Laspinema palackyanum D2c: one gene and its partner. The main gene of each other region encodes a partner of the protein of the gene in region 2 in a complex. Links are inferred from orthologs where the notes say so. Each region holds a gene or a part of one and is shown on either strand. Other genes may lie near its edges. The genes, in order: accD and accB.

The links.
Region 1: the proteins of accB (region 2) and accD are in contact, whole or in part, in a solved structure (PDB 8UXZ), measured with the Escherichia coli proteins. The link is inferred for Laspinema palackyanum D2c from one-to-one orthologs.

The regions. Positions count from the first base shown.
Region 1 is NZ_JAMXFD010000035.1:17,754-32,905, reverse strand. The notes cover bases 5,966-8,854. They hold accD (acetyl-CoA carboxylase, carboxyltransferase subunit beta), read left to right. Parts: upstream 5,966-6,892; coding sequence 6,893-7,816; downstream 7,817-8,854. Other genes in these bases: psbV (photosystem II cytochrome c-550), read left to right, coding at 8,740-8,854; NG795_RS25530 (hypothetical protein), read left to right, coding at 8,463-8,588; NG795_RS25535 (hypothetical protein), read left to right, coding at 8,156-8,449; NG795_RS25545 (putative signal transducing protein), read left to right, coding at 6,551-6,775; NG795_RS25550 (photosystem I assembly protein Ycf3), read right to left, coding at 5,966-6,288. Outside these bases: mazG (nucleoside triphosphate pyrophosphohydrolase), read right to left, coding at 1-391; NG795_RS25590 (metal-binding protein), read right to left, coding at 559-1,185; RadC family protein, read left to right, coding at 1,404-2,135; NG795_RS25570 (hypothetical protein), read left to right, coding at 2,832-3,086; NG795_RS25565 (prepilin peptidase), read left to right, coding at 3,241-4,065; NG795_RS25560 (hypothetical protein), read right to left, coding at 4,126-5,253; Asp-tRNA(Asn)/Glu-tRNA(Gln) amidotransferase subunit GatC, read right to left, coding at 5,369-5,650; more of NG795_RS25550, read right to left, coding at 5,767-5,965; more of psbV, read left to right, coding at 8,855-9,231; NG795_RS25520 (hypothetical protein), read left to right, coding at 9,303-9,467; photosystem II cytochrome PsbV2, read left to right, coding at 9,568-10,068; NG795_RS25510 (diguanylate cyclase), read right to left, coding at 10,074-11,639; cytochrome c6 PetJ, read left to right, coding at 11,988-12,320; NG795_RS25500 (rhomboid family intramembrane serine protease), read left to right, coding at 12,536-13,243; NG795_RS25495 (class I SAM-dependent methyltransferase), read left to right, coding at 13,523-14,473; NG795_RS25490 (Hsp70 family protein), read left to right, coding at 15,117-15,152.
Region 2 is NZ_JAMXFD010000008.1:186,828-201,941, reverse strand. Bases 52-2,902 are described here. They hold accB (acetyl-CoA carboxylase biotin carboxyl carrier protein), read left to right. Parts: upstream 52-1,122; coding sequence 1,123-1,683; downstream 1,684-2,902. Other genes in these bases: NG795_RS12575 (ArsR/SmtB family transcription factor), read left to right, coding at 1,832-2,185; NG795_RS12585 (hypothetical protein), read left to right, coding at 956-1,138; efp (elongation factor P), read left to right, coding at 362-922; NG795_RS12595 (peptidylprolyl isomerase), read right to left, coding at 52-167. Outside these bases: more of NG795_RS12595, read right to left, coding at 1-51; NG795_RS12565 (Calx-beta domain-containing protein), read left to right, coding at 3,000-5,249; NG795_RS12560 (GerMN domain-containing protein), read right to left, coding at 5,467-6,120; NG795_RS12555 (LmeA family phospholipid-binding protein), read right to left, coding at 6,408-7,238; NG795_RS12550 (HEAT repeat domain-containing protein), read right to left, coding at 7,392-9,716; NG795_RS12545 (LmeA family phospholipid-binding protein), read right to left, coding at 9,919-10,710; NG795_RS12540 (proline--tRNA ligase), read right to left, coding at 10,986-12,803; NG795_RS12535 (NfeD family protein), read left to right, coding at 13,131-13,733; NG795_RS12530 (flotillin family protein), read left to right, coding at 13,830-15,114. UniProt on the Escherichia coli protein: This protein is a component of the acetyl coenzyme A carboxylase complex; first, biotin carboxylase catalyzes the carboxylation of the carrier protein and then the transcarboxylase transfers the carboxyl group to form malonyl-CoA.

The DNA of each region.
Region 1 (15,152 bases), on a different replicon or contig from region 2:
AATTAGTCCGGACTTCTTCAACGCTACTCACCTCGACATCCCCAAAGACATGAGGATGTCGGCGAATCAGTTTTTCCGCAATGCCCTCTGCGACTTCAGCCAGACTAAACTGGTTGACTTCCCTAGCAATTTGCGATTGCAAGACGACTTGTAATAATAAATCCCCTAACTCTTCAGCAATGGCTTGTTTATCCCCACTTTTAATTGCATCAACCACTTCGTAGGCTTCTTCAATAATGTAGGGAATTAAACTTTCGGGGGTTTGGGCTAAATCCCAGGGACATCCCCCTTGAGGCGATCGCAATTGAGCCACCACCTGGATTAATTTTTCCAATGCGGGTAATGCCGAAGAATTAGAGAGGGCTAGTTTGGGAGTTTCAGGAGTTGACATTTAAGGGAATAGGTGGGTAACGACAAGGGAATGATTGAGCCGATCTTAAGATTGCAAACTGGGGACATCATTCCCCCTTGTGAACAAATGCAAGGGGTAATCTCTCCAGAATCAGCCAATAAATTTACTGATTATTGTAGAGGTTGAATTTAAAACAGCCATGAGAATTAAGATTTGCGCTTGGTGGATATGGGTTGGGGGCGAGTGTTGCCCGAGGAGGCGTGACGCTTGATGCGTTTTTTGGTGGGAGTTCGGGGTTTTTTGCTTGGATTAAAAATAGCAGACCATCCATATTTTTTGAATCGCTTGTAAGCGGATCCGATCCAATCACTGAGGGAATGACTCATGGCCCCCAATTCTAATCCGAGGAAGAGGGCGATTCCTTCCATTGGGTGCTGTTTGAGGGTGCGGGCGATCGCCGCGGATGCCATTGGCGGATTCCAAGTAAACAGTCCCAGGGAATCCCCCACGAGGACGACTCCAAAGGCGATCGCCCCGATCCAAATCCCCAAATAGAGGATCCGCAATGCCGTCCCCACCAATGGCCCATGAGACAAAAATGAGCGATGATGTAAACTCTGTTGATAAGGCAGCCAGATCCACCGCAACCACCCCCAGCGCTGAAACTGCTGAGAATAGATATCCAAATCCGGGCCAAACATCAGTCCACTAAACAAAAACCCACCGGCAACAATCAGCGTCAGACTGCTGCTGCGGGTCTGTGCATAAGTCCCTCCTGCCACCAAGGGTAAGCTCCACAAAGTAATTTCGTCATGAGTTCGACCAGATGGCATGAAATTTCCAAAAACTGTGTTATGATGTGATCCGTCGGGAAAAAAGGGCGTTTAGCTCAGTGGTAGAGCGCCTGCCTTACAAGCAGGATGTCACTGGTTCGAATCCAGTATCGCCCATTGTGAAATGTTATGAAACCAAAGGCAACCCTCGGGGCGATCGCTTGGTTCATGACTCAGGGTTATGATAAACTCGCGAGGAATGAGTTTTGGGTTGGTCCATGACCTATTGCCTCAGAATTGCAGATATCCCCCTCAATGAGCGTCCCCGAGAGCGATTGATCGCTTATGGTCCGAAAAGTCTGGCCACTGCCGAACTGATTGCCATGCTTTTAGGGACGGGACAAGGACCGGGAAAATTGTCCGCTGTGGGACTTGGCCAGTACATTTTACAGAAACTGGGCGAGAATCAGCGGGACCCCCTGGAAGTTTTGCGGGAGATGTCCCCCCAGGAACTGATGGAAATTCCCGGAGTGGGACCCGCAAAAGCCACCACAATTTTAGCGGCGATCGAACTCGGCAAGCGCACCTTTTATTCCAGGCCCCCCGAACGCAAAGAAATCGATAGTCCCGAGGCAGCAGCAGCGGCCCTGTCTCATGAATTGATGTGGCAATCCCAAGAACGATTTGCGTTATTGCTGCTGGATGTGAAAAATCGCCTGATTGGGACTAAACTGCTCACCATTGGCACCGCAACAGAAACCCTCGCCCATCCCCGAGAGATTTTTCGAGAAGTCTTGCGACATGGTGCCACCCGTGCAATTATTTCCCACAATCACCCCTCGGGGAGTTTAGAACCCAGTCCGGAAGACATTCAACTCACCCGCCAGTTATTGCAAGCGGCACAATTGTTGCAAATTCCTCTACTGGATCATCTGATTTTGGGGAATGGCGACTTCCAGAGTTTGCGGAAAATCTCTGGATTATGGCAGGAATATCCCCAAGGGGATTAGGGTTGGGGACCGGAAATTTTTTTTTAGCAAAGGGCTTGTGCATTTTGGGCAAGCCATGCTATTGTAGGAAATCGTGCGGGCGATTAGCACAGTGGTAGCGCACTTCCTTCACACGGAAGGGGTCACTGGTTCGAATCCAGTATCGCCCATTAATTTTTTAAACCTTTTTTTCTCGCGGGCCAAGACTCCCCGGGAAGTTTTACCGTTGAAGCGGGAATGGGTAGCGAGGAAGATCTGATGCAGGGGGGAACCCCTAAAGAACGCACTCCAAAGTTTATAATACTGGGATCTATTTTCAAATTTAGCTAGGGTTACTCTCTAACAACTCATTAAGTCTAAAAATCTCTAAAAAATCTAAGAAACCATCTGGTTTGATAAATCCACTCCTCGATGGGTCTGGCTTGTAATTGCTTGGTTTTGTGAGCGGTGCAACCTTTCTTTATTCTCTAATCCCGCAATTAATCAACTGGCAGATTAGCCCAGTTTTTTGGTGCAAGGTGGCGGTTTCACTGAGGGGTGAAACCCTGCATGAAGGGGGACAAAGGATTAAGGATTGATGATTTTCATTCTGTAGATAGATATTTTTGAGAGAGCGATCGCCACAGTTTAAGAGTGGGTAGACTACAATCAAACCATGACCAGCACCAAACTTGTTACAGTATCCACTTAAACTTTACGATTTAAGGTTGCTTGCTCATGTACGCTGCACCACAACTCCAAGACGATAGCCCGATCGCCTCCCCGCAGTTGCTTGACCCAACTTTGCTCAAAGCGGCAAGGTTGCTTTATCGAGCGTACAAAGACGTTCATCCCGATGGGATTCAGCGTCCTCTCGGGGTCGCTATTGATCGCTCTACTTATCGAGGTCAGCTCATTTTTACCCAAAAGCCTGCTTTATTGCTGACGGAATGTTTTGTGCCGTTCGATCAGCTAGAAGCCGGACTCTATTAGCGGGAATGAGCTATTATTATCACCGGACACCATAAGGTGCGGACTTTTTATTAAATTCTGATGATTACCTATTGTTAATCAGTAATAATTAACCCTGGAACTTGAATAAAAAAAAGCACAACTGACCAATGACCAATGACCAATGACAAACCACATGGATGTGATTGTTGCGATCGCGGCGGTGGCAATCGCCTTAACCTTGGGTGCTTCCATCGGCAGTTTTATCAACGTGGTAGCGTACCGGATTCCTGCGGGTTTATCCTTGCTGTGGCCCCCTTCACGCTGTCCCCATTGCCTGCATAAACTGGGTAAAACCGAGAACGTTCCCGTCTTTGGGTGGTTGCGATTGCGGGGTCGCTGCGCTCACTGCAAAAGTCCGATTTCCGTCAGGTATCCCATCATCGAAGCCTTAACCGCTGTCATCTTCATGATAGTGGCATTGTTCACCTGGGAAAACCCGCTGCAAATGATTGGGTATTGGGTCTTTTTTAGCTGGTTATTGGCCCTTTCAATTATTGATTTAGATACCATGACCCTGCCGAACAAACTTACCCAGTCGGGATTGGTGGTGGGATTAGGGTTTCAGATGGTCACCGGATGGGCGATCGCTGCCAATGTCCAAGGAATTCCCCATCAGTTGATGGTGGGGATATTCGGTGCAGTGCTCGGGATTTGGGTATTGGATAGCATTTCCTTTGTCGGTTCGATCGCCTTTGGAAAAACCGCAATGGGTGCTGGAGATGCCAAACTCGCGGCGATGATGGGGGCTTGGTTAGGCTGGAAATTGATGCTGCTAGGGGGTTTTATTGCTTGTGCTGCCGGTGCCTTTATCGGAGGGGGTGCAGTCGCCTTGGGGTGGCTGGAACGCAGTAAACCCATGCCATTTGGACCCTTTCTGGCTCTGGGTGCAGCGATCGCCGCCTTGTGGGGAGAAACGATTTTATCCGCTTATCTTGACCTATTTTTTCCGTTGCAGTAAGAGGAGAGGGGAAAAGTTCGTATTTAAAAACTCCCAACTCCCCTCAAACGGGGTTTTGATTTAATCTTGCCAAAGCTTAAACTCTCGCAATCGAGACATCAATCCACGCAGGTTGCTATAGTCTTGCTGAATCTTGCGAACTCGGGCTTGAAACTCCGGCAATTTGCCTTGATATTCGGCGATGTCCTGTAAATTGACCAGATGCACAATGGCGCGATCGTAACCTTTGACCTGCTTGGTTCCAATTTCATGAAAGACCTGTTCCCAAAGGTAAGATTCCCGAGGCGCTAGTTCCTTAATCTTTTTAATTTTTTCCTGTTTTACAGCCTGTTTTTCTTTCTGCTTCCGGAGTTGGTTTAATTGGACAGCGAGGGTGAGCAGTTCAGACAGCGTGCGACCTGGTGAGTCCGACAAAGGTTGAGAGGTGGGCTTTTTGGAAAAAGATTGTAAACGCTGGCTGAGTTTGCGGTTGAGATTCAGTTCTCCTTGTAGCAAGCGCGCTAAAAAGTCATTGCGTTCCTGTTCAGAAATCTGGGGAATTCTTTTCTGTAGTTCTTGAATAGAATCCGATTTTGTTTCAGATTTCGGACTCAGTTGAGCCGCTGCCTCAATTAAATCGGGATCGAGTTCAATAAACTCGACAAAGGCTTTTAACGGTTTGGAAAGCTGGTGTAAATTAGCCGGAATAGGGGGTTCTATGCAAGTGTCTGGGTCAAAGTCATAACAAAGTTTTGCCGCCTTTAGCCAACCTAAGTACAAAACTCGGTAATCCCCTTGTAATAAATCATCGCGCAAGGCTAACATCCGGGGGAGCAATCCTTCCCCATCGGTCCAGCCATTCAAATCTTCATCAGAAATGTTGATATCGATAAGAACTGACTGTTCAGTAGTAGAAATATTAATACCATCGGGGACTTGATAGGGTTCTAACTCCACAGGATTAATCAAAGATTTGGGCAAGCGAAACATCAGTTGGCGACTCCCCCAGTTCGCCGTATAAAGCATGATATCAAAACATTTTTCTAAAAGCTGTTCCGGTTGTCCGCGAAAGTCGCCATAATTGTAGAGAAATATGGCTTGTGTCCGATTCAGTTGAACCCGACTCGACAGGGTATGGATATAGTCCTGTTCTTTCTCGGTCAAGGGACGGTCTAAGGCTTGGAATTCATAATATTGGTAGCTGCTCATGGTCGTTAGATAAGGGTTAAAGCTTTTAATCTATCAAGAAGTTGCAAGAAAATAGCCTGCCAAAGCAGGCTATTTTGAAAGCGGGTTTTATAAAGGGGATAGCGGATGAATTTCCCTAGAGAATCTTAGGCACTTTAAAATATTCGCCTTCCACATCAGGAGCAGCGTTCATAATGGATTGAAGGTCAGTAAAGGGTTGGAGTTCATCGGGACGAGTGACATTGCTGACATCGATCGCCCGGGTGGTGGGTTTGATATTCTCCGTATCCAGTTCGCTCAACTGCTCGAAATACTCTAAAATACTGCCCACTTGGGTGGTGAATTGTTCCTCTTCTGCTTCGGTGAGTTCGAGACGAGCGAGGTGGGCGACTTTGCGAATTTGTTCTCGGTCAATCATGGGTAAATGGGGAGGGTGAGGGTGAGGGTGGATGGCGATCGCCCTTTGTTTGAAAGAAAAACTGCATCAAACCGGAGAGATCGCCGCAAAAAGTTTAGGTTGAAAGAACCCAGAGACTAGAAAAACACATCCATGGTGGAACGTCCAGTGGTTTTGAGCCAGTTTTGGGCCTCAATGTAGTTATTGGGAGCCTGACGGATGGCTTGTTTCCAGTAGTCTGCGGCGCGATCGTATAACTCCTCTGCTCCCTCGGTGTCTCCTGCTTCCTTGGCTTGATCCCCTTGGTAATGCAAAATCACCGCGATATTATTGAGAGCTTGGGGCATCCGGGGATTGAGTTCCAGTGCTTGATGGTAAAATTCCACAGCTTTGTCCCGATCGCCATTGCTGGTGTGAATCAAGCCGATATTGTAGAGAATATAACTGCGATCGTAGGGGTCATCTTCCAGGGTGAGGGCTTCGTTATAGTTGTCTAAAGCTTCAGCATATTCCCCATCGGCTTGAGCCGACATTCCGTCGCGGTAGTAGGCGAAAGCTTCCTTCGCTTGTTGATTCGTGGGTAGGATCTTTAAAATGATGTCCGCTACCACGGTAAAGGTTTTGTCGATGAAGTTATCGTTGCGTTGTGTTCTGGGCATGGGGGTTTCGGTCTAAGATTGCTAACAGAGTTTGACGATTGGCTGATTCTTTAATCCTATTGTAGGCATTGTGGTTCCATCCGCTTGCTCAGAATTGAGTTTGTTGAGCCCGATTCAATAAACAGAAAGCAAGGGAGAGGATTTTTTAGTGCCAGTTCGCCCAATCTGTAGGAAAATTGAACAAAAATAGCGGTAAAATAGGGTTTCTGGGGCCTGACCTCAGAATGAAACGGGAAACAATCTTAGGTAAGATCAGTTTATTGTGACCTGGATCACAGTGAAAACGACCAGCCATCGCTGGGAGGCTGAGTTCATGCAACAGGTGCTGGAGGCCCATGAGATTCCCACTCGGATTATTGATTTAGGCATTCTTTCATATTTGGGAACCGGGAGTCCAACCGCCTTGCAAGTGCGTCCAGAAGATCGGTGGACGGCGTTGTTGTTACTCAGTCCCCCAGAAGAAGAGGAACCTGGGTCCGAACTCTGAACAACAGAGGTTGTGGAGAAACGTCAGCAGAGGAAGCGATCGCACTCTTGTTTGGGCTTCTTTGATCAAAGGCCGTGAAGTTGAATCGGTAACAAACAGAAGGGATTAAGCGTTTTCATGTCTCTATTTGATTGGTTTGCAAATCGCCGCAAGTCAGGCCCCATGAGCCAAGAGCGGCAAGAGCGAGAGATAGCCGATGGGCTATGGACGAAATGTCCGGAATGTGGGGTTTTGACCTATACGAAGGACCTCCGAGGGAATCAGATGGTTTGTCTCGAATGCGGGCATCATCTGAGGGTAGATGGATCAGAACGGATTTACCAACTCATTGATGGCACGACTTGGATGCCTTTAGATGAGAATTTGCAAGCGGTGGATGCTCTGAAATTCCGCGATCGCAAATCCTACAGCGATCGCCTCCGGGAATATCAAGACAAAACCGGCTGTTTAGATGCGGTGAAAACCGGACTCGGCAAGCTGGATGGCTTACCCGTGGCCCTGGGGGTGATGGAATTCAAATTTATGGGGGGTAGCATGGGGTCCGTGGTGGGGGAAAAACTCACCCGCCTGATTGAACGGGCCACCCGAGAACGGTTACCCCTAATTATTATCTGTGCTTCTGGGGGGGCGCGGATGCAAGAAGGGATGCTGTCCCTGATGCAAATGGCGAAAATCTCCGGAGCTCTGGAACGGCATCGGGAGAACAAGTTGCTGTATATTCCAATTTTGACCCATCCCACCACTGGGGGGGTGACGGCATCGTTTGCGATGTTGGGGGATATTATTATTGCTGAACCCAAAGCGACTATTGGGTTTGCTGGACGCCGGGTGATTGAACAAACCCTGCGAGAGAAGTTGCCGGAGGATTTTCAGTCAGCAGAGGACCTGCTGCAACATGGGTTTGTGGATGCGATCGTTCCTCGGACTCAGATTAAGAAGACTTTGGCTCAGTTGATTTGTCTGCATCAACCCCAGTCTCCGTTGTCTCATCGGATTCCCTTCCCGGATGCGATGCACTTGAGTACCACGGCGATCGACTAGATCTCTGTTCCATCATGAGGCCATAGATCGGGTAGGGTTGATTCGCGAATCAACCCTTTATAGGAATTGTAGGGTGGGCATTGCCCACATAACTGTTCGGTGGGCAATGCCCACCCTACAATTCCTACTATGGTCCTTTTCGTGCAAGAGGCTCCCACGGACAAAACTATTTTAAACCGAGGATAAGCATAAAATTAAGCAAAAGTCAAAGGTAAGAAATACCTAATTTGTAGGGAATTTATCAGAGATTGTAGGGAGACTCAGGGATAGAATGAATTGAAAAATTCCCGAAGGATTCCCCGAGTGGTGGTGGGTGCTCCAGAGATTAGTGCATCATCCATGCTTGAAGCAAAAATGCAATTTTTAGAAAGTGCCACTTACTGGCATGATAATGATATTGAAAATGGCTTAATGTTGACCTGTCTGCCAAAAATTATGGGTTTCGCCGAATTGTCGATTTCGGAAATTGCTCAAGACTATAATCTCCCGATTGAGGAGATCCTGCGGTGGTGCGATGAGCTCTCGATTGCTTATAAAAGTCCTCAAACCCTTCTGGCGTTGGAGGATGCCAAGGCAATTTTGAGTAAAATTCACGATAATCCCCCGGAGAATTCCGAATTGGAATGTTCCTGAGCGAGCTGAAACCGTGCGATCGCAACTCGAACCCAGATTAGTGGCGAATGACGGGACCCCGGGCGAGTTCGGCTTTTTAACGGGCGATCGCGAACAAACATCCTTGACATCGAGCCGAAATCATGCACAACCGCGCTAACTTGTCAAGTCTTGACCCGAGCGCGGATGACGCATTTTGAAAGCAATCAATGGACATAGGAGCAGTTCCGAACCCGTGAGCAACCGAGCTAATCAAAGCCTGAGCTGTGTTTAGCGTTCAATACCATATCCGCTTTTTTTTGAGGAAAACCATGCTGAAAAGATGCATCTGGCTGGCTGTAGCCACTGTATTCTTCACCTTTCAAATATTTGTCGGGAATGCCACGGCAGTGGAACTCGATCGCGGGATCCGCACCGTACCCTTAAACGACAGTGGCGAGACGATCGTCTTGAGCTTGCAACAAGTTGAACGAGGCAAACGGGTATTTAACGATACCTGCTCCAAATGCCATGCCGGTGGGGTGACCAAAACCGACTTCAACGTGAGTTTGAGCCAAGAAGATTTGGCCTTTGCCACTCCTCGACGAGATACGATTGAAGGGTTAATCGATTACATGAAGAATCCGACAAGCTATGACGGGGAGACGGACATTTCCGAATTACACCCCAGCATTAAGAGTGCGGATATTTTCGCCGAAATGAGAAATCTGACCGAGGACGATCTGTTCGCGATCGCCGGACACATCCTCATTCAGCCTAAAATCCAAGGCATCCAATGGGGTGGTGGTAAAGCCTACCGCTAAATCGGACCATCGGTTACAGACTGCATTCAGACTCGACCGGGCCTCACGGATGTTGTAACGGAAGGACTCAAGTGCAAAAGGGCGTTTTGGGGATTGGGAAATCAGCGATCGGTACTCCCTCTCCCCTAGGAGAGGCGATCGACAAGAGCGGGATTCTCCAAACCCCAAAACGCTCTATGCTCACCCTTGAACCCAACTCTTGTCCGTGGCACCGGCGTCGGAGTGAGAGTTTCTAACCCTGAGTGTGCTTATCCCCCCTAAAGGATTCCCGACTCATCACCTGTGGAAATCCAGGGTCAGAATTCGCGATTAAACCGCACCCCAACTCAAGTGCTAATGTTGCAAAAATTTTTAATCCGCTCAGTGGTGGCGATCGTCGTTACCTGCCTGGGTTTTATGAATTTCACATTACCGGCACAGGCCGACTCGATTGACCTCTATTTGCGCCGCTATTTGCAGGTAACCGAGCCCGTGCCCATCGAAATCAATCAGCAAGGAGAAACCCGCTTATTTTCTCCGGAGGGTTTGCATGAAGGCAAAGAGTTATTTAAACAACATTGCCTGAACTGTCATGTGGGAGGGGCAACCTTGCCCTATCCGGCAGTCTCTCTGTCCCTAGAGGACCTCAGCGGCGCAACCCCCCCCCGGAATAATCTCGAAGGGTTGGTCGCTTATATGCGGACCCCGATGAATTATGACGGCAGCGAGGACATCTACTGGTGTCGAGAGGTCTCGGAGACTTGGCTGCCGACGGAACAGGTGGAAAACATGGCGGCCTTTATTATCCGGGCGGCTCAAAAAGCACCGGGTTGGGGGACCAAAGACTTTACAGGTTAATGCCATTACTGGGCATCGAGAGGGTTAGGGTCGAATTTGCAGAGAATTTCCGAATAAGGACAGAACTGCACTCGATTGCGGCCCTCTCGTTTGGCTTGATATAAGGCGCGATCGGCAAACTCTAGTAAAGACTGGGGGTCTTGTCCGATTTGGACCCCGGCGGCGGTTATCCCCGAAAGTGGGGCGATCGCCCCACCCATGCTAATGGTTATGGGAATTTCTACCTCCTCGGCAGTGATGAACGGTTCCTGGGCGATCGCCTCTCGCAACTCTTCCCCATATTCCCAAGCCGTTTCCGGTCCAATCCCCACCGTTAAACAAATAAATTCCTCCCCCCCATAGCGATAAAACCAACTATTCGCCCGGGCCCGTCTTTGCAACCGCGCCGCAATTTCTTTGAGCACTTCATCTCCGGTGGGATGACCATAAGTATCATTCACCCGTTTAAAAAAATCCACATCAATGGCAAACAGGCAAATATAGTCGCTATAGACAGACTTCTCCTGGGCCGCAGAATGGGGGAGCATTTGGGGCAGCGCCTGTTCCATTGCCCTGCGGTTGGGTAATCCGGTCAACTCATCGGTCAGGGCCAGAGATTCAAGTAATTTATTCCGAGCAATCAGTTGCTTGAGCAGGGCTTCGCGTTCCGATTCCGATTGTTGCAATAATTCCTGTAAGACCTCAATCTCTGCATACATTTCCATCGGGTCTAAGGCTTGCAATAAACTGGTTTGGGTGATAATTCCCCCAAGTTCCCCCTCATTTCCGACCACGACTAAGCGATGCACCCGTCGCCGTTGCATCTGCTGATGGGCTTCCCACAAGGAAGCAACCGGGGCGATCGGAAATAAGGGCGCACTCATCACCGTCGAGGCTCTGAGGCGCTCTAGGTCTAGTTCAAGATTCCGGAACTGTAACATATCCCGTTCGGTGATGATGCCCACGGGACGAACGGGTTTGATTTGACAGCTATCTGCGGACCACACCCCCCAGCTTGAATCCAGGGGAGTTAATCCCTGATGATCCGCTTGAGCGATCACGACGCAACTGACGTTATAAATTGCCATGAGTTTGGCAATATTAATCACCGTGGTCGAGACTGGGGCATGAATCACCCGAGTGATCATCACTTCCGCCACTCGCCGCAGACGCATGAAATCAATCGGTTTGAGGACGGTACGGATCCCCTGTTGGGTGAGGATACCCATGAGGGTTCCATTCACATCAAATACGGGCAGATGGCGAATTCGATGTTGACGAAATAGGGTCAGTACGGTGACGATATCTTGATCCTCGGTTAAGGATTCGGTCAGGGTGAGGACATTTTTTGTCATCACCTCCGCGATCGCAACTCCCTTAAATTTTTGAGAGGCTGCAATCATTCGGACCACATCCCGTTCTGTAAAAATCCCGATTAATTGCTCCCGTTGAGTCCCGTTTCCTCGCTGAGAGTCTAGGATGAGGACACCACTGGTTCTGGCCCGACTCATCAGCGCGATCACGGCTTCTACACTGGTATCTGCCGTGGTGGTGATGGGTTGGGGATTGATCGCCTGTCTAAGAGAAGACACAAACATTACAGCTACATCTTTTTGTTAAATCTCCCCATCACCCTTTAGTGTAAAGGACGAATGCACAATACCGAGGGGTTGAGTTCCTCCCGGGGGAACCCCTTCCCGAGGCTGTCGGAGGGGAGCTAAATTGCCGACTTTGCCTCTACTGTAAAGGTTTTTACCCGAGACGCTCAACGGGGTTGTCACGGAAATGGGGGCTAGGGTTAGGGGGTCTAGCGATCGCTTCGGTTGGGGAATTTACGAAAAACATCACCGAATCGATTGGGCATATCGCGTTGGATGTTAACGAACCGGGATAAAATACTTTTTGACTGACAATTCTGAGTTAAATAGAGGAGAACTACTTTGAAGCGACTATTATCCATCGTTTTGTTGGCGATCGCCGTCCTGACTGTTGCCTTCGTGCCTCCCGCCTTCGCTGGAGATGCCGCCAATGGTGCCAAAATTTTTAGCGCCAACTGTGCCGCTTGTCATGCCGGTGGCAATAACGTGATCATGGCTAACAAAACCCTGAAAAAAGATGCTCTCGATCAGTACGCCATGAATTCTATTGACGCCATCACGACTCAGGTCAAGAATGGTAAGAATGCCATGCCTGCTTTTGGGGGCCGTCTGAGTGACGATCAAATCGAAGATGTCGCTACCTACGTTCTCCAACAAGCTGAAAAAGGCTGGTAGATTGTTTGACTCATCCTTGGGGATGAGGCGATCGCTCTGAAAGTCGATTGACACCTTGGCTTTCGGATTTCGGCAATTTCTGCCCTGTTTAAGACGAAACCCCTCTGGCTGCCGGAGGGGTTTTTTGCGGCGATCTCTGCCTCGGGTTATTTGGCGATCGCCCTGAGATTTGTTATCTTGGTCCCAAACCGTTTGAAAAAAGCAAGATAAAATCTGTGGTTCCTTTACATGATGAAACGCCAACGGAAATTACCCCTTATGTAACTTATGGGTTAATCGCCGTTAATATTTTGGTCTTTTTTTACGAACTTTCTTTACAACAGCAGGGACAGTTAGATGCATTCTTGCAAGATTGGGCCGTTGTTCCCCAACAACTGAGTGCCAGCTTTGCCGGACAACCCAGCCCTAGTACGGTTCCCGAGTGGATTACCTTATTTAGTTCTCAGTTTCTACATGGGGGCTGGTTGCACCTCGGTGGGAATATGTTATTCCTGTGGATTTTTGGCAATAACGTCGAGGACTGCTTAGGGCATATAAAATATATCATCTTTTATTTAGCCTGTGGAGCGATAGCGGTATTAGCCCAGTGGTTTTTCTCGATGGATTCAACTATTCCCTCATTGGGTGCATCCGGGGCGATCGCTGGGGTCATGGGGGCTTACATCTTACGCTATCCCAAATCCAAAATTCTCACCCTCGTTCCCTTGGGATTTTTCCTGACTACTTTCCGCATTCCGGCCGTGTTCTTTCTCGGGTTTTGGTTTGTCCAGCAAGCCTTGTATGGTATAGCGGGTCTATCTCAACAAACCAACATCGGCATGGAAAGTGGCGGAATTGCTTATTGGGCACACGCTGGGGGATTCGTAGTGGGTACAGTGCTAGGTCCATTGCTCGGCTTATTTGATAACCGGCGATCGGTCTAACCCTTGCCCGGTTAGTTTCTTTTCAGAGCTTTTCATCCTCATGACTTGCTGTTGTTTCTGAACTGTAGTTCGTGGTTTAATGTTCGTAATTTAATATTTATAAAAGGAGGGCGATCGCGATCGCCCTCCTTTTTAAACTGATCTCTTCTCTGTTATATAAAAAGAGAAATCAGTTTGCATAATATATATATTATTTTCTATTCCCCAAGTAAAATAAAAGAGCAGAAGTGTCCTCCCCAACTTAGAATAAAAAATGTCCTAATTTTTGCTATTGGTATAATGACCGGAAAACTTAAACCAGACTGGGCAGGCAGTGACCTCCTCTCCCAATTTGTCAACCTTTTGATTCAGACCAAGCCTATTTATTGGCTAATGAAACAACAAGCCCGACAGGTTATTATCAAAACCGCCGAAAAAAATGGCATTCCCTGGCGAAAAAACTATTCGGATTTAGCAGAGTCTGAAGCTAAAAATTTACTCGCAAAACTCACGAACCCAACTATTACCTATCCTGACTATTACTTAGTCCCTTTTCACGCCTATGAGCGCGGTAATCTATGTTGGGACGCGGCATTTGAAGCCCAGTCTGCTACTTACGCAATGGCCCTCAGAGTATGGCCAAAAGAACAAATAAGCTGGGAAGTGGCACAACATCGGCTACGCGGTAGCTTTCACCAAGTTTTAGGAGAATATGGCCCGAAAAAAGTGGCAGATATTCTCGATATCGGCTGTTCAATTGGTCTGTCAACGTTAACGCTACATCGTTATTACAAAAACAAGCAAGACATACCTCCTCGCACTGTCGGCTTAGACTTATCTCCCTATATGTTAGCCGTCGCCCAAACCCTTGATGTCAATCAGGAAATTTCTCAATGGCTACATGAACAAGCCGAAAACACCAATTTACCGTCAGAAAGTTTTGACTTGATAACCCTCCAATTTGTTACCCATGAATTACCCCATCAAGCGACTAAATCTATTTTCCAAGAAGCTTTTCGTCTGTTACGAAAAGGGGGATATTTAGCGTTGGTAGATAACAATCCTCAATCCCCCGTCATTCAAAATTTGCCCCCGGTGCTTTTCACTTTAATGAAAAGTACAGAACCTTGGTCCGATGAATACTATACCTTAAATTTAGAAACAGAAATAGAAGCCGTAGGGTTGACCCATAAAATAACAGTGCCTACGGATCCGCGTCATCGCACTATTATTGCTTGGAAATCCAATTAAAATTGGGATTCTAACCTCCAAGGGCGAAAATCCCTCTTTGCCTATGCCGTGAAGAGGGATAAACGGGATATAAAGCATTTATCAGGGTTTCTTATTATTTCTTAATATTATTTTGTGGCGACAGTTTATCTTGACTTTCGGTAAATAGATGACTCAAGGGGATGACATCAAGGGAATCCTGGATTAGAATCGAAAAATGAGTTTGTCCGGTCAGACTCTCGCGAATTGTTAACCAATTTTAATGGGCAAGGGTGACATGAAAGGTGATTACTGGATTCCGGGGATGGGTGTAGGTTGGATTCGCAGGGCCATGATTCCATCGCCCGGTTTCTCTAGGGTTCGAGCTAAATTCATGACCCGAGGGATATCGTCACAGAGAATACAAATATTATCCAGCAGCAGAAATGCTAACTAGATGGACGGGAAAACTCGGGGCTTTTTAGAACAGTCATCCCGGGTTTACTGAAGTCTTGAAGCGGAAGATGGCAGAATTCTCTAGGTGAAATAGTCAGAGGGTGTTTTACGAGTCCCGATGGAGTTTACCTTAGCGATATTTAAACTCAACTTATACCTCATGTCTAAATCTAAGATGAAATTAAAATCACCAAACCCTGTGGGTAATCTTTTCAAAAACCTGCTCAGATTGGTTTCCAATCTTTTTGAGAAACTCCGACTCAAA
Region 2 (15,114 bases):
GCATTTCCTTGGGGGAGTACGCTGGTGCGGTTGGGGGTGGAACTGTCGCCGCCATCCCACCAAGCGGAGCTTAATCCCAGGGAGAGACTGGTCATTAGCACGACCATTAAAGCGGCTTTGAGGCCGCGTTGCCATAAATTTGTAATTTTTTGACTTGAAGCCAGCATCAATATATCTCTGAATCCTTTTTAATCGGCATGGATCAATCTTCCCATACTGGGGGAAGTTGCACAGGGGCATCTCGGGGAATTTCTGGGTCCGGATGGGAGGGGATCGGAAAGTGGGAATTTGATCCAATACCATTGAAGGGGAGAATTCGCGGTAAAATAAAATCCCGATTATTCTCCACGAATAAAGATTCATGATTTCCAGTAACGACTTTCGCACCGGCGTCACAATTGAATTAGATGGGGTTGTGTGGCGGGTGGTTGAATTCCTCCATGTCAAACCCGGTAAAGGCTCGGCCTTTGTTCGCACGAAATTAAAGAATGTCCAGAATGGCAGTGTGATTGAGCGCACGTTTCGTGCGGCAGAGAGCGTGCCACAAGCGACGTTAGAAAAAAATACGATGCAGTACACCTATAGAGAAGGTGAACAGTTAGTGTTTATGGATATGGGAAGCTATGAAGAGACCCGTTTGAGTGAACAGCAAATTGGCGATCGCGTCAAGTATCTCAAGGAAGGGATGGAAGTAAACGTCGTCCGTTGGGGCGAACAAGTGCTGGAAGTTGAACTGCCCAACTCGGTCGTTTTGGAAGTGACACAAACCGATCCGGGCATCAAAGGGGATACCGCAACGGGTGGAACTAAACCCGCGACGGTGGAAACTGGGGCTGAGGTGATGGTTCCCTTGTTCATAACGATCGGTGAACGGATTAAAATCGATACCCGCAACGATTCCTATCTGGGCCGAGAATCATAGAGTTTCGCGCTTACCGACTAGCGGTCAGTCCTCGTGCGTCTTTGCACTCCGGAGAGTGGTGTTTATTCCCTCTCCTGGGCTGCCTTGGAGGGCGATCGCGGTGGGTTTATCCCGGGGAAACCGAGGCGATCGCCCTCCCTTGGGCTCGATGGGGAAAAACTAGAGAAGAATAACGTTGATTTTACGGGGTCAAAGAAACTGTGCAACTGGATTTAAGCCAACTGAGTGAGCTGCTTGGGGCTTTCAATGGAACGGATATTTCTGAGCTGATTTTAAAAAGTGGCGATTTTGAGCTGACCCTACGCAAGGATAGGTTAATTGCCGAGCGGGTGGGGATCCCGGTTGATCCGGGGTTGATCCTGGCGACTGAGGGAACTGGGGCGATCGCCCCTTCAAGTCCCCCGGTTAAGCCTGCTATTCCGACAGCCCCTACCTCGTCGGGGACCCCTGGGCCGACGGAGGGGAATGCTCCTGGAGGTCCCAGTGTCGCTGCTCCGGCTCCAGTGACGAACGATCGCAAGTTTTTGGAGGTCATTTCCCCAATGGTGGGGACCTTCTATCGCTCTCCCTCTCCTGATGAACCGCCATTTGTCGCCGTGGGCGATCGCATCAAACTCGGCCAAACCGTCTGCATCATTGAGGCGATGAAGTTGATGAATGAAATCGAGGCTGAGGTTTCCGGACAAGTGGTGGAAATTTTGGTCGAAAATGGCACTCCGGTAGAATACGGTCAGCCTTTAATGCGGATTAGCCCCGAGTAATGTTTTCCCGCCTCCATGAGTGAGTCGATTGCCTTGCTCTCAAGACAATCGACTCTTGAGTTCACTCCCTTTAATTACTTAATTGTCATAAATCGGTTTACTGTTACAATAGGACCATATAAATATGGGTAATTCTTTAGGACCAGCCATGAAACGAGCGCAACCCTTACCCCCAGAGGTATTGCAACAAGTGGCGGAATATTTCAGTATTTTGAGTGAGCCCATGCGCTTGAAGCTCTTAAACTTACTCAGAAATGGTGAAAAATGTGTACAAGAGTTAGTGGATGCCACCTCCACCAGTCAGGCGAATGTCTCTAAACATCTGAAAGTTATGCTGCAAGCGGGAATCCTCAGTCGTCGCACGGAAGGCACTTCGGCTTATTATCGTGTGGAAGATCCGCTGATTTTCGAGCTGTGTAATCTCGTGTGCGATCGCCTTGCCGAGCGGATTGAAGAACAAGCGCGTCAATTCCGCTCTTTGAGCTTGCATGGAAAACGATAAGCAAAAACCCACACCCTTCAGGTTGTGGGTTTTTGCTTTGAAAACTGGAATCCGGATGAAACCTACATTCCGCAGGTAAAATAGCACAGGGCGAATACTTTTAAAAGTATGACAGGTATAGCATCTTCCGTTAGAGGACCAGATATTAACCACTTGGGCATAGTAGCAGGCATCCTACATCGGGTTGGACTGGTAGAAATCATCAATCAGGTGCTAGGGAGCCACCCCCTAGAACTCGTGAGTGCCGGAATCATAATCAAAGCCATGATTATCAACGGGTTAGGCTTGGTGAGCGCTCCGTTGTACCTATTTGAGAAGTTCTTCGAGGGAAAAGCGACAGAACACCTCTTGTACGAAGAGATCACTCCAGAGCATCTCAATGATGACCGACTTGGGAGAGTTCTCGACGTCCTCTATAAAGCGGGACTGACTCAACTGTTTGTTTAAATTGCCCTAGCTGCTGCGGAAAAAGAAGGAGTTAACGCAGAAATCTTACACAACGTCAGCACTAGCACAGGCCAAAAAGTCGATTAATAACCAATTGGGTAACCCCACCGCCACTCCAACTTTAAGATGGGTTTTCCAATGCTTTTAATCGATTCATCTCCTGACCCTTAATGGATGTCAACAAATTACCGATTTAACCGAGGAACGGCAATGGATACTTCAGGTTGTGGGAGCCTCCTGCCGGAAATATTATTTACTTCTTTAACTTAACCTACGGAATGTTGGTTTAAGATTTTTATCATTTGACCGGAAAAATCAACAGTCTAGCTGATCGCTAAATTAATGCGCAAACCTATGAAATTAAAATATGGCTCCTCTATTGGGCAGTGACAAAAATGATACCTTGACAGGAACCCCAGAAATTGACTCTATTTTGGGGTTTTCTGGAGATGACATCCTCGAAGGTTTTGACGGGGACGATCGCCTGAATGGAAATCAGGGAAACGATACAGTTTTTGGCGGAAATGGCAATGATATTGTGCGCGGAGGCAAAGACGGCGATCGCCTCTTTGGAACCCTGGGAGACGATACCTGTTTCGGCGATCTGGGTAATGATACGTTGTTCGGAGGAGATGGCAACGATTTTCTGATTGGAGATCAAGGACCTGAAGCCAATTTTGGGGGTGATGGCAGTGATTTCCTAGGGGGCGAACTGGGTAATGACACCCTGTTAGGACTGGCGGGTGAAGATAGTTTGGATGGGGGTGAAGGTGCAGATGAACTAAATGGCAACCGAGGAAATGATACGGTAATCGGTGGTGCTGGAAATGATATCCTACGCGGGGGTAAAGACAATGACTTAGTGATGGGAGGATTAGGCGACGATCGCCTTTATGGGGATATTGGGATCGATACGTTAACCGGCGCTGAAGGCAATGATACCTTTTTCCTAAGAAAAAATCTGGGTGGGACAGCGATCGCCTCTGCCGATGTGATTACAGATTTTACCGATGGTATCGATAAAATTGCTCTCATTGAAGGTCTAACATTTACTGACCTTGAATTGATTCAAGGAACGGAAAATAATAGTTCAGATGTCCTGCTTCGAGATAAATCCAATGGGCAGTTTTTAGCCGTATTGCAGTCTGTTGACCTCGGCACTCTGGATGCAGAAGATTTTATCAATTTGGCAACCCTAAATTTTAGCGACAGCAATTTTAGCGTTAATGAGGATGGCACGACTGAAGCGGCAGTGACAGTAACCCGCAATGGTGGGGAGGGAACCGTAGGGGTGACGATTTCCGCGTCTAGTAATGAGGCGATCGCCCTAGAGGATTACGACAATACGCCTGTCTTAATTAATTTTGCACCGGGAGAAACCCAGAAAACGGTGACAATTCCCATTGTTAACGATCCGCAATTAGAATCGACTGAAAGCCTTTATTTAACGTTACTTAATCCCACGGGCGAAGCAGTCATCGGAATTCAAAATACAGCCGTTCTAGACATTATTGATGACGATACCCAGTTACCGAAATTGACCTTTCGGAACCCTAACCCCACCCCAGGGGATAATTTTGGTGCAGAACTGGTCCCATTGGGTCAGAACCTTTTCATTGGCGCACCGGGCAAGAATAGCCCGAATGCTGTTCCTGGGGTGGTTTATTGGTTTGATGGAACCACAGGAGAACTGTTACAAACCTTCAACAGTCCGACTTCTAGCGTGGGGGATCGCTTCGGAATCTCGATTGCAGCCCAGGGTAACCTTGTACTCATTGGGGCCCCCAGGGATGCAACGGGTGGTCTAGGTTCAGGAATTGCTTACCTGTTTGACGTGGATACAGGAGCAGTGGTGCAAACCCTGCGATCGCCATCTCCGAATCCTGGGGATTCCTTTGGGTTCTCTGTGGCGTTTATAGGCAATAATCTATTGATTGGTGACGGTGGGGTTGCCAGTGGTAATCAATCCGGAAGTGGTGCCGCGTATCTATTCGATCCCAGTGGTAATCTCCTCCAAACTTTCTTAAATCCAGAGCCTTATAGTTTAGATGGATTTGGTCAGGAAGTGGCAGCACTGGGTAATAATGCTTTAATTGCTGCACCGTTTGATGATGGGAATGGCTTTAATTCCGGTCGGGTCTATCTCTTGGATCCGGCAACGGGAGCATTGCTCCAAACCTTTAACAGTCCGGCTCCCAATCAGAGTGATGCCTTTGGTGTCTCTTTAGCACCAGTGGGTAACAGGATTTTAGTAGGTGCGGAGGGAGCTGATTTGTTTTCGGGAGCAGCCTATTTAATCGATGGCAGTACCGGGGAGATGCTCCTGAGCTTTTCTAACCCCTCATCAGAAAGCTACGAGGGGTTTGGGACTTCCGTAGCGGCGATCGCAGATAATTTCCTGATTGGCGCTCCTGGAGTTAATCCAAGTACCACGAACGAGGGATCCGCCTATCTGTTTGATGGCACTACTGGGGAACTGGTCACCACGTTCAGAAATCCTTTTCCAGAGCGAACCGAAGGGTTTGGCGCTGCAGTGACTGGGATCGGTGACAGCATGGCGATCGCCGCTCCAGGTTGGATCTTTGGCTCTGACCCTGGAGAGGTCTATTTGTTTTAAACTCCCATTCCGCAGCTCTATCTTTATTCTCAATATATTTTTAGGTTTTTGAAGCCTGAAGTTTTGACTCCATAAGCGTTAGGGCGTTAAAACCCTTAATCCGTTAGAGCGCGATCTAACCTGGGGAATGTAGGTTTTATCCCCTACAAATTGACCCCCCAAGCCCCTGTGAATTGAGGAGACTTGGGGGGTCCATGCTGTTGACAAGGACAATAAATTACAGCGGAAACTCGGACTCAAAAATAGTGCGGGTAATCGGCAGAGGAATATCTAACCCTTCACCCCCCAAGACTTCCAACGGTTCCCCGTCTACGGAAATCCAGACCGAGGCATTCGGATCCAAGGTGGTCGCCGTATAAACTACCTGCCCTAATCTAGCCGTCATCGAGCTACTGCCACCCCCGGAGGTAAATTCAGGGGAGAGGTTAACATAGATGCCATTCTCCTTGACCTCTACATTCAGCACTTGGGTACCCGGGGGAATTGCGCTAAAGCCAGCGCCATTGGGCGGTTGAGTGACCAAGCGATCAAAGGCAGCTTTTAACACCGCCTCGGGTTCTTCCGTTGCCTGCACGGAGACCGGGACAGAGGCCAATTCAAATTGGGTCCCGTTATCTTGGACCACATAAATTTGCACCGATTGCTCGATGGGATTGAGCGCTGTGGGAGGAGTTAAATTCGGATCCTGGGTGACTGGGATATTTACCCCGGGGTCCCTGGGTTGGGTGGGAACGGGATTCATGCCATTGAGAGTGAGATCCTTTTGAGAATTCACGGCCCACCAAGCGGTTCCACCTCCTGCGGCGACAACGACAGCACAGAGGGTGGCAATAACACCCAGGGGAATGCGGCGAGTTTGTCCATTTTGCATATCAAAAGTTCTCCTCAACGGTTAAACAATATTCACTAATAAGAAAGGCGGATTTTGGGGTTTTGAACTGAGCGGATGTTTCAGTCCTCTGAGGGTTCCCTTGGTATCCAGTACGGGGGATCACCTGTTCTCATCCCTGAATTCTTCCCAGCCCTGAGCCGCTCATCGGGTTAATTGGCGATCGCCAATGCCTTAAGAACAAATAGCTACATCTTTATTAAAAAATTAAAGATGGCGGTAGACCTTGGCAAGAAACTACAAGGGAATCGGCTAAATTTCCCGAAAACTTACTCGCGAGTCAAGACCGACAACGCATCGGGCTGATCGATGCGAATAAAGGCGGCAACTTCTAGGAGATCGGGACTCAGTTCAAATTTTAAAAACCGGGCAAATAATCCTCGGTCTTCATATTTTCTGAGGTCTAGGGCGCGATCGAGGATTCGGGAGAAAATTGTAATCAACTGAGGAGGGGCCTCTTCATTGTTAATCCAGATGGTCGGGTTGATGGCTTGGATTCTTGCCCCATTAATTGAGGCTAATCCGGTCTCTACAACGATTTGCACGGATTCATTATCCCGGCGATCGGCAATTTCTAACTGGAAGCGCACTCGATTATTGGCTAAAAATTCCACCTCGGGGTTGACAATTTGAAAGCGTTGGGGGTCCCTTTGGGCCTCCGGGTCATTGGTGCGGGTGATCCCGATGCCGAGTTCTCGCAGGGGTTCAGCGGCAGCGGGCGATCGCAAGGCGCGGTTGAGGTCGGCCTCGGTGATGACTACGCGCATCGCCCCTTGTAAGGGTTCCCGGAGAAAGCGCGGGATTGAGCGGCGGTCTTCTTGGTTGAGACGGTTAATATCGACGGCGATCGGGTCGCTTTCGATTTCCACCGTATCGATGCGAAGCTCCGGCGTGACGTACAATCCCCGCCCCGCAAAGCGTAACCGTTGGATATTGCCCCTAAGTAGCGAGTAGTTTGGGGCATTATCCAGTCGGACTTCCAACTGTTCGGCATCATGGAGGGCCTCGCGAATATCTCTCTCGGCGATATTATCAAAGGTCACCCCAACGGGGGACACTAAGGTGAGAATTCCGGTTAAAACGAGGGTCAATAATTCCATAATTTGTTGTTAACGAATTAGGCTAAGTCCGGGGGGAAACTCGTCAGGAGGGATCAGTCTGGCCGGTCACCCCTGACGAGCTTGGGACCGATCGCTGTTAACCTAATGGGTAAAAGAGGATTTTTGTCAAGGGGTAAGCCAGAAATACTCTCTCTAGTTTGGGCCCGGGGTGCCTAAGATGGATTGAGCAAAGGCCCGCACTTTTTCATCGGGGTCGGATTGGGCCCGATCGCGGATTAAGGGGAGAGTTTCTGGGTGATCCCCATAATACTGGACGATGGCTTCTAGGGCCGTAAGTCGAGGATTGAGCGCACCATCTTGTAACGGCACAAACGGATCATTGACGGCGCGATCGCACAAAACGGCAAATACAGCAGCATCATCCCATCCCCCCTTAACGAGCTGTTGCAGGGCCGAGAGTCTCACAAACGAATCCTCATCGGTACAAGCCCGGGCTTTGACAATCTCCAACGTTTCCGGGTTTTGGGGCCAGTGGGTCACTAACTCGATCGCCCCGGCCAGACGCACGGCCCAATTGTCATCGGATTGAGCGCGGCTTTTGACAATGCTCCAAGTTTCCGAATGTTCCTTCCAACCCGTTGCCAATTCTCGCAGGGCAACAATTCTCACATCCCACCCTTGATCCGAGGTAGCCCGACTTTTCAAAATGGGCAAGGTTTCGGGGTCATCAAACCACCCGGAAGCCAGTTCTCGCAAGGTAGTCATTCTCACATCAGAAGACTGATCATTGACCGCTTGTATCTTGAGAATCGGTAAAGTTTCCGGGTCGTCATACCATCCCGTCGCCAGTTGCTGTAAGGCAGCGACGCGCACCTGCCAATGTTCGTCCTGAGTCGCGCGGGATTTGAGAATCGGTAACAGTTCCGGGTCATCCTTCCAAGTGCGAGTAAACTCGTGCACTGCGGCTTCCCGGACCCGGCGATCGCGGTCTGAGGAGGCGATTTCTTTGAGAATCGGTAAGGTTTTCGGGTCTTCAAACCAAGCTGCCGCCAGTTGTAAGGCAGCAACGCGCACCTGCCAGGTGTCATCAGAAACAATACGATCGCGCAACCAGGCGACGGTTTCGGGGTCATCAAACCAGCCGGTAGCAATCTGCTGCATGGCAGCAATTCTGACGTGCCAATCGGGATCACAAAGGGCACGAGTTCTTAGCCAACCTAGGGTGGATGCCTTGTCATACCAGGCGATCGCAAACTGCTGCATGGCGGCAATTCTGACGTGCCAATCTTCATCAGACTCGGCTAAAGTGCCAATTAAGGCAGCAGTTTCCTGGTCGTGACTCCAACCTCTGGCGAGTTCTTCTACGGCCGCCTCTCTCACATCGGCCTCGGAATCGGATTGAGCGATCGCCGCAATCAGGGAAAAGGTCTGGGGATCATCGTGCCATCCCTCGGCCAACTCTTCTAATGCCGCCTCCCGGACCAGCCAATAGCGATCGCTTTGGGCTAAGGTTTTGAGCAGGGGGAGAATCTCCGGGTCCTGGCGGTAGTGAGTCGCCAGCGATCGCACCGCACTCACCCGGGTAATTTCAGCAACGGACGATTGTGCTAAGGTTTTGAGCCAGGAGAGAATCTCTGGGCGTTCTTTCCAACAGAGGGCGATTTCATCCACCGCACTCATGCGGATAGTTTCGGCAACGGGGGATTCGGCTAAAGATTGTAACCAGGGAAGGGTATCCGGGTCCGTTTTCCAGACTCGCGCCAGGGTGGAAATGGCGCGCAGGCGGGTGAGGATGAGTTCATCCACTTCCGGATATTGGGTTAAGGATTGCAGGCGATCGCGCAGTTGATTCGCTGTGGATGTCAATGCGGTGCGCTCGGGCAAAACCGCCAGACATTCTGCCGCTACAAATAAGTGAGTAAAGTTCGAGGGTTCGACTTGGTTTTCTATCAGAGAATCGAGTAATTCTGCCGCCAATTCCGGCGGAATCATCCTGACGATTTGCCGCATCACTTCATGCCAGGGTTCATCAAACAGATGTTGCAGGAATACATCCCGTTTGATGTCATCCAGGGTGAGTGCATCTTCTCCGTTGGAGTTCAGCAGGCGATCGACTAATTCTCTGGCGTGAACAAAGGCTTTAATTTGTTTGAAATAGATTCGCGCTACGGCTTCCCAATTAAACCCTTGGGGGAGGGCCTTCAAATTGAGCTGAGTCCAGGTTTGCCCTAAAGTCTCTGTAGAGATAGTTTTGCAGTCTTTGTCAAAAACTCCTAACAGGGTTTCCTGTACCAACGGTTGCAAGACGAATTGCGTTAGGGGTTCCCGGTACTCCTGCACCTGCGACTCCTCTAAGCGAGCATCCTCTAGTTCAAGCTGCATCACTTGCAAAAATTCACTGAGGGCTTTTTCCCCCGCCTCAGAACGAGGTAGATTGTCCGGTAGGGTTACGGGATCTTCTCCCCAATTTTCAGTTTTTTCCACAATCAGCTTAAAAGCAAACCGTTCGGCGTTCATACTGTCCCCCACATCCATACCATTTTCAATACTCCTCTAGCTCAGTCTATCTGAATATCTGCCCCTTGTCTGTGGAGGCACACCACTAGGATTCCTCGGTTAGGGTGGTAACTCACACGGGAGTGCTTTGAGCAGACAAAGCCGAGGAGTCCCGGAGACATTCACCACAGGGGACGTCGGGGGTTGGTCTTTCCGCTCTAGTCTAAGGGTTGAGTGCCACAAATAGGGCAATTTCTGCCCCGACTGGGGTGAGGTTAAATTGCAAAACCCGCGATCGCAGACCTCGATTTTCTAAGCGCTGTAAATTAAACCGGCGGGTTAAATCTAAGAGTCCCGTGACTAATCGTCGGGGTGCTGGGCGATCGTTCACCCACACAGCGGGGGAAAGGAGTTGTAATTGTTGACCCTCAATGATATTGATGCCGGTTTCTACGGTTAAGGTTAGGAAATCATTATATCCCCGTTCTTGAATTTGAGATTGGAATCGGATTCGGTTATTGGGTAAAAAAGTAACTTGCCGATTAACTAGGGTATAACGGGTGGCAATTTGTTGAATTAAGGGAGAATCAAATAAGCTCAAGGCTAGAGTTTGCATTTGATTATAAAGTTCCGGGGACTGCAAGGCGGTATTGATATCGGCCTCGGTTACCGAAACTCGAACTGCTGCCTGTAACGGTTTTTGTAATCCCCGGATGGGGCTATTTCCGGAACCTCGTCCGAACTCTCTAGGGTTGACATCAATGGCGTCGGTTTCTATTTCTAAACTATCAAGTCTTAACCCTGGGATTAATGATAATCCCCGGCCCGCAATTCGCAGGCGATCGACCTTTCCCTCGAGTAATTGATAACTGGGGGTGTTATCAATGCGGACTTCGAGTTCTTCTGCTGCAAAGAGGCGATCGCGAATATTTTGTTCGGCTAAAGTATCTAAGGCAATCCCCGCAGGAGAGACTAAAGTAAACAGACTGGTGAGCAGAAGGGTGAAAAATTCCATTCGGGTTTGATGAGAGAGGGAAGCATCGGGTATCGAGGTTTCTATCGCGAGTCTGAATCCTGTATGATTGCAGTAAAATTCAGGAGTGGGAGCATTTTTCTTCCGGCAAAGCAGTAGGGAGCAAGATGCTCCCCCTCCTTCGGTGGGTTTTCCCTAATTATGGCAAAGGGTTAGGGAGCAAGATGCTCCCATTTAGGAGATTCTCCCTATTTTTGCCAAGGATTAGGGTTGGTCAGCTAATCTCGGAAACAACTTTTAAAGCACCCTTGCTCAGGTTACCTAACCGCCGAAGACAAAGCTTCATCAATCCATGTTTTGAGGGTCGCTGCAACTTCAGAGATGGAAATTTCATGGGAAGTTTTAGTAGCGCGTTCAACGACTTCTACTTTACCGGCTTTGAGAGACCGACCCGTCACAATTCGATAGGGAATTCCTACTAAATCAGCATCTTTAAATTTGACTCCCGCCCGTTCTTCCCGGTCATCTAAGAGGGTTTCGATGCCGACGGCATTGAGTTCCTTGTAGAGGTTTTCTGCGACTTCCACCTGTTCAGCATCGGAAATATTGGGAATGCAAATAATGGCATGATAGGGAGCAATGGCCACGGGCCAAATGATGCCATCTTTATCATAAGATTGCTCTACGGCAGCCTGAGCTAATCGGGAGACTCCTACGCCATAACATCCCATTACTAAGGGGACGCTATCCCCTTGTTCATTGGTATAGGTTGCCCCCAAGGCTTGAGAATATTTAGTCCCAAGTTGGAAGATGTGCCCGACTTCGATGCCTCTGGCACTTTTGAGGAGTTGACTGGGGTTATGAACCGCCCGATCGCCTGCTTGGGATTTGCGTAAATCGACGATGCGATCGCTTAAAGGAAACTGTTCCCCCCAATTGGCACCGACAACATGATAGCCGGTCTCATTGGCCCCGGTGACAAAATTCTTTAACTCCACCACAGTGCGATCGGCAAATCTTAAAAACTCCGGTTGCAAATGTTCTGCCGGTGTGATATAATTATCCGCTAAATCTGGACCAATATATCCGATAGGTAAGGGTTTGAGGGTTAATTGTTGTTGGACTTGTTCCGAAGGAATATCCAGGGCAATAATCGCATTTCCGCCATAATTGGGGGCGAGTTGGCTTAAGGCATTATAAAGTTTCACCTCGTTCACTTGTAGGTCGCCCCGAATACTCACCAAGACCAACACCATTCTCCCATTGTCATAGACCACGCGGTAAATGATATTTTTAACCACTTCCGTGGGGGAACAGTTGAGGAATTGACAGAGTTTATCAATGGTGTTGGTATTGGGAGTTTCTCGTTTTTCATAGAGAACAAAAGCACTGGGTTTCGCATCGGCAGGTAAGGAGGTGGCTTTTTCTACGTTGGCGGCATATTTACCATCTTCGGTATAAAGAACTTCATCCTCTCCCGCTTCTGCCAAAATCATAAATTCCTGGGATGCCGCCCCACCAATGGCCCCAGAATCCGCTTGAACTGCGCGAAATTCTAAGCCACAACGGCGAAACATATTGCTATACGCCCAGTCCATATCCGCATAAGTTTTCTGTAAACTGGCTTCGTCTGTATGGAAAGAATAGCCATCTTTCATAATGAATTCTCGTCCGCGCATTAATCCAAAACGGGGACGAATTTCATCGCGAAATTTAGTTTGAATTTGATACAAATGGAGGGGAAGTTGACGATAAGACCGAATCATATCCCGGGCGATGGCGGTGATCACTTCTTCATGGGTCGGTCCTAAACCCATTTCTCGTTCCTGGCGATCGGTGAGGGCAAACATAATTCCTTCTGCCTTGGTGTAAGTCTCCCACCGTCCTGACTCTTGCCATAACTCTGCTGGTTGGAGTTGCGGCAACAGACATTCTTGAGCACCTGTGGCGTCCATTTCCTCGCGGACAATATTGGAGACTTTTTTGAGAACCCGCCACATCAAAGGCAAATAAGCATAAACCCCACTGGCAATCCGCCGGATATAACCGGCCCTTAACAGGAGTTTATGACTGGGAATTTCCGCTTCTGCGGGGTCTTCACGGAGGGTAACAAACAGCATTTGTGATAAGCGCATCACGGTTTCCTTATTTTAGAGGTAGGCAGATTATTATCTCAGAAAAAGTGGGGCGATTTCCGACAACTCCGGCGCGATTCCGGCAACTTCTCCGGATTTGAGGCCAACTCCAGGATACCAGAGGCTGCGGAAATTGCCTCAGTCCCTCGGTTGGGATGTTGTCGGCGGTCCCCGCTTCCCGTCACTTCCGGGGGAGGGCGGTTGTTGTCACCGCAGTGGCAATCCTCCCTATCACAAATTTTCGTAACAAAACTGGACGTTAGGAGTTTTTTTTGCGACAATTAATAGAGTCTGAACCCTTGATATGCAGACGAGGCTATTAAAATCATGCCTATTTATCTTTTTTGTTTCGGCATTGGGGGTCTTTTTATCCTGTTCGCGGCGATTGGAGGACTCGACGGTGCAGATTTCGGGGTAGCCTTTGATGCGGACCTAGAAATTTCTGATCACTCTCAGAAGTTGAACCAGTTCAAACGGGGAAGTTGGCTAAAGCGGATGTTCATTTTGCCGTTCTTTAGTCTAAAATTTTGGACCTTCGGGAGTTGTTTTTTTGGATTAACTGGACTGTTTTTAAATTGGCTACGCCCTGAAATGGCTCCCGAGCTGGTTGCCAAAATTGCGGCGGGAATGGGAATTTTTTGTGGCAGTACGATGGTGTGGAGTCTCCGAAGTCTCAGCCAACGTTATGCTAATAGTCTCACCCGTTCTAGTGATTTAGTCGGACTCTCAGCGACGGTCCTCCTGCCTTTCAATTGTGAAAGCAAAGGCAAGGTCCGCGTGAATATTAAAGGGTCCAATGTGGAATTTATGGCCTTTACTGATGAGTCAAGGTCTTTTAATAAAGGAGACCGAGTTTTGATTGTGGGTCTGAAAAACAATCGTCTGTGGGTGGTGTCGGAAGACTCCAATGAGTTACTCCAACCCCAATAAATCGCCGAGATAAAGAAGGGCGCAATTTTCTCTAAGCTTTACAGAATACTCGAAGAACATTCTTTAGTTTACTCAATCTGAAAGGAAGCCAACGCTATGCAACGGATTGTTCAAGGCTCTGTCTCAACTCCCAAACCCGCCGATTCTGGAGTGGCGATCGCCCGCAAACCCCAGAAGGAATTCTCCACCCTCCAAATTGCTCAAGTTGATCCATCCCCCGCTACTCCTCAAGCGACTACAACCGATCGATTAATTACTATCGGCGGGACGATTGGTTTATCAATTTTGGGGTTTTTGATATTTTTGTGGATTTTAAATAAAATTTTATGTATCTGTAAACCTAATGAGATTTTAATTTTATCGGGTTTGAAACGGAAAACTAAAGAAGGCCATGAATTAGGCTATCGAGTCACCCGCCATCGCACCATTTGTATCCCCATTTTAGAAACGGTTAAGCGGATGGATTTGACCACGATGCCGGTGCCAGTGGAGGTGAAAAATGCCTATGCGAAAGGGGGAACGCCGTTGAATATTCAAGCCATCGCTAATGTGAAAATTTCCAGCAATCCAGAAATCGTCGGCAATGCGATTGAACGCTTTCTGGACCGCGATCGCACGGAAATTGTCCGGGTCGCCCGCGAAACCTTAGAAGGCAATTTGCGGGGTGTTGTTGCGACCTTAACCCCTGAAGAACTCAACGAAGATCGCCTGCGATTTGCGGAACGAATTACTGATGATGTCCAGGATGATTTGCAACGGCTGGGATTAGAAATTGATACCTTAAAAATTCAAAGTGTCTCCGATGATGTAGACTACCTCAGTTCCATCGGACGCCGCCAAATTGCCGCGATCGTCCGGGATGCGGAAATTGCCGAATCCAATGCGGTGGCTGAAGCCGAAGCTGTAGAAGCGCAAAGTGAGCAAGAGTCTGAAGTCGCCAAAACCCTGGCAAGGATGGCGATCGAGGAAAAAAATAACGAACTGCGGAAAATCCAAGCCGAACTGGATCAACAGGCGCGATCGGAAGAAGAACGCACAAAAGCGGCCGCAAAAGAAGCCCGAGCAAGGGCCGAACAACTGCTACAAAGTATCCGTGCGGACCTAGAACGCCTCCGTTTAGAAGCCGATGAAGTGCTCCCCGCAGAAGCAGCGCGACAAGCACAAGAGCTGCGATCGCGCGGGGAAGCAGCCGTATTCGAGGAAAATGCCAAAGCTGCCGCACAAGTTAACGACCTGTTCACCGAAATCTGGCGAGAAACGGGCACTGATGCGGCCGAAGTCTTCTTAATCCAACAGATTGAAATGGTCCTGCGAGAGGTGGCAAATATTACCCAGCGTGTCCAGATTGATCGGATCAATGTGATTGACAATGGCGATGGCA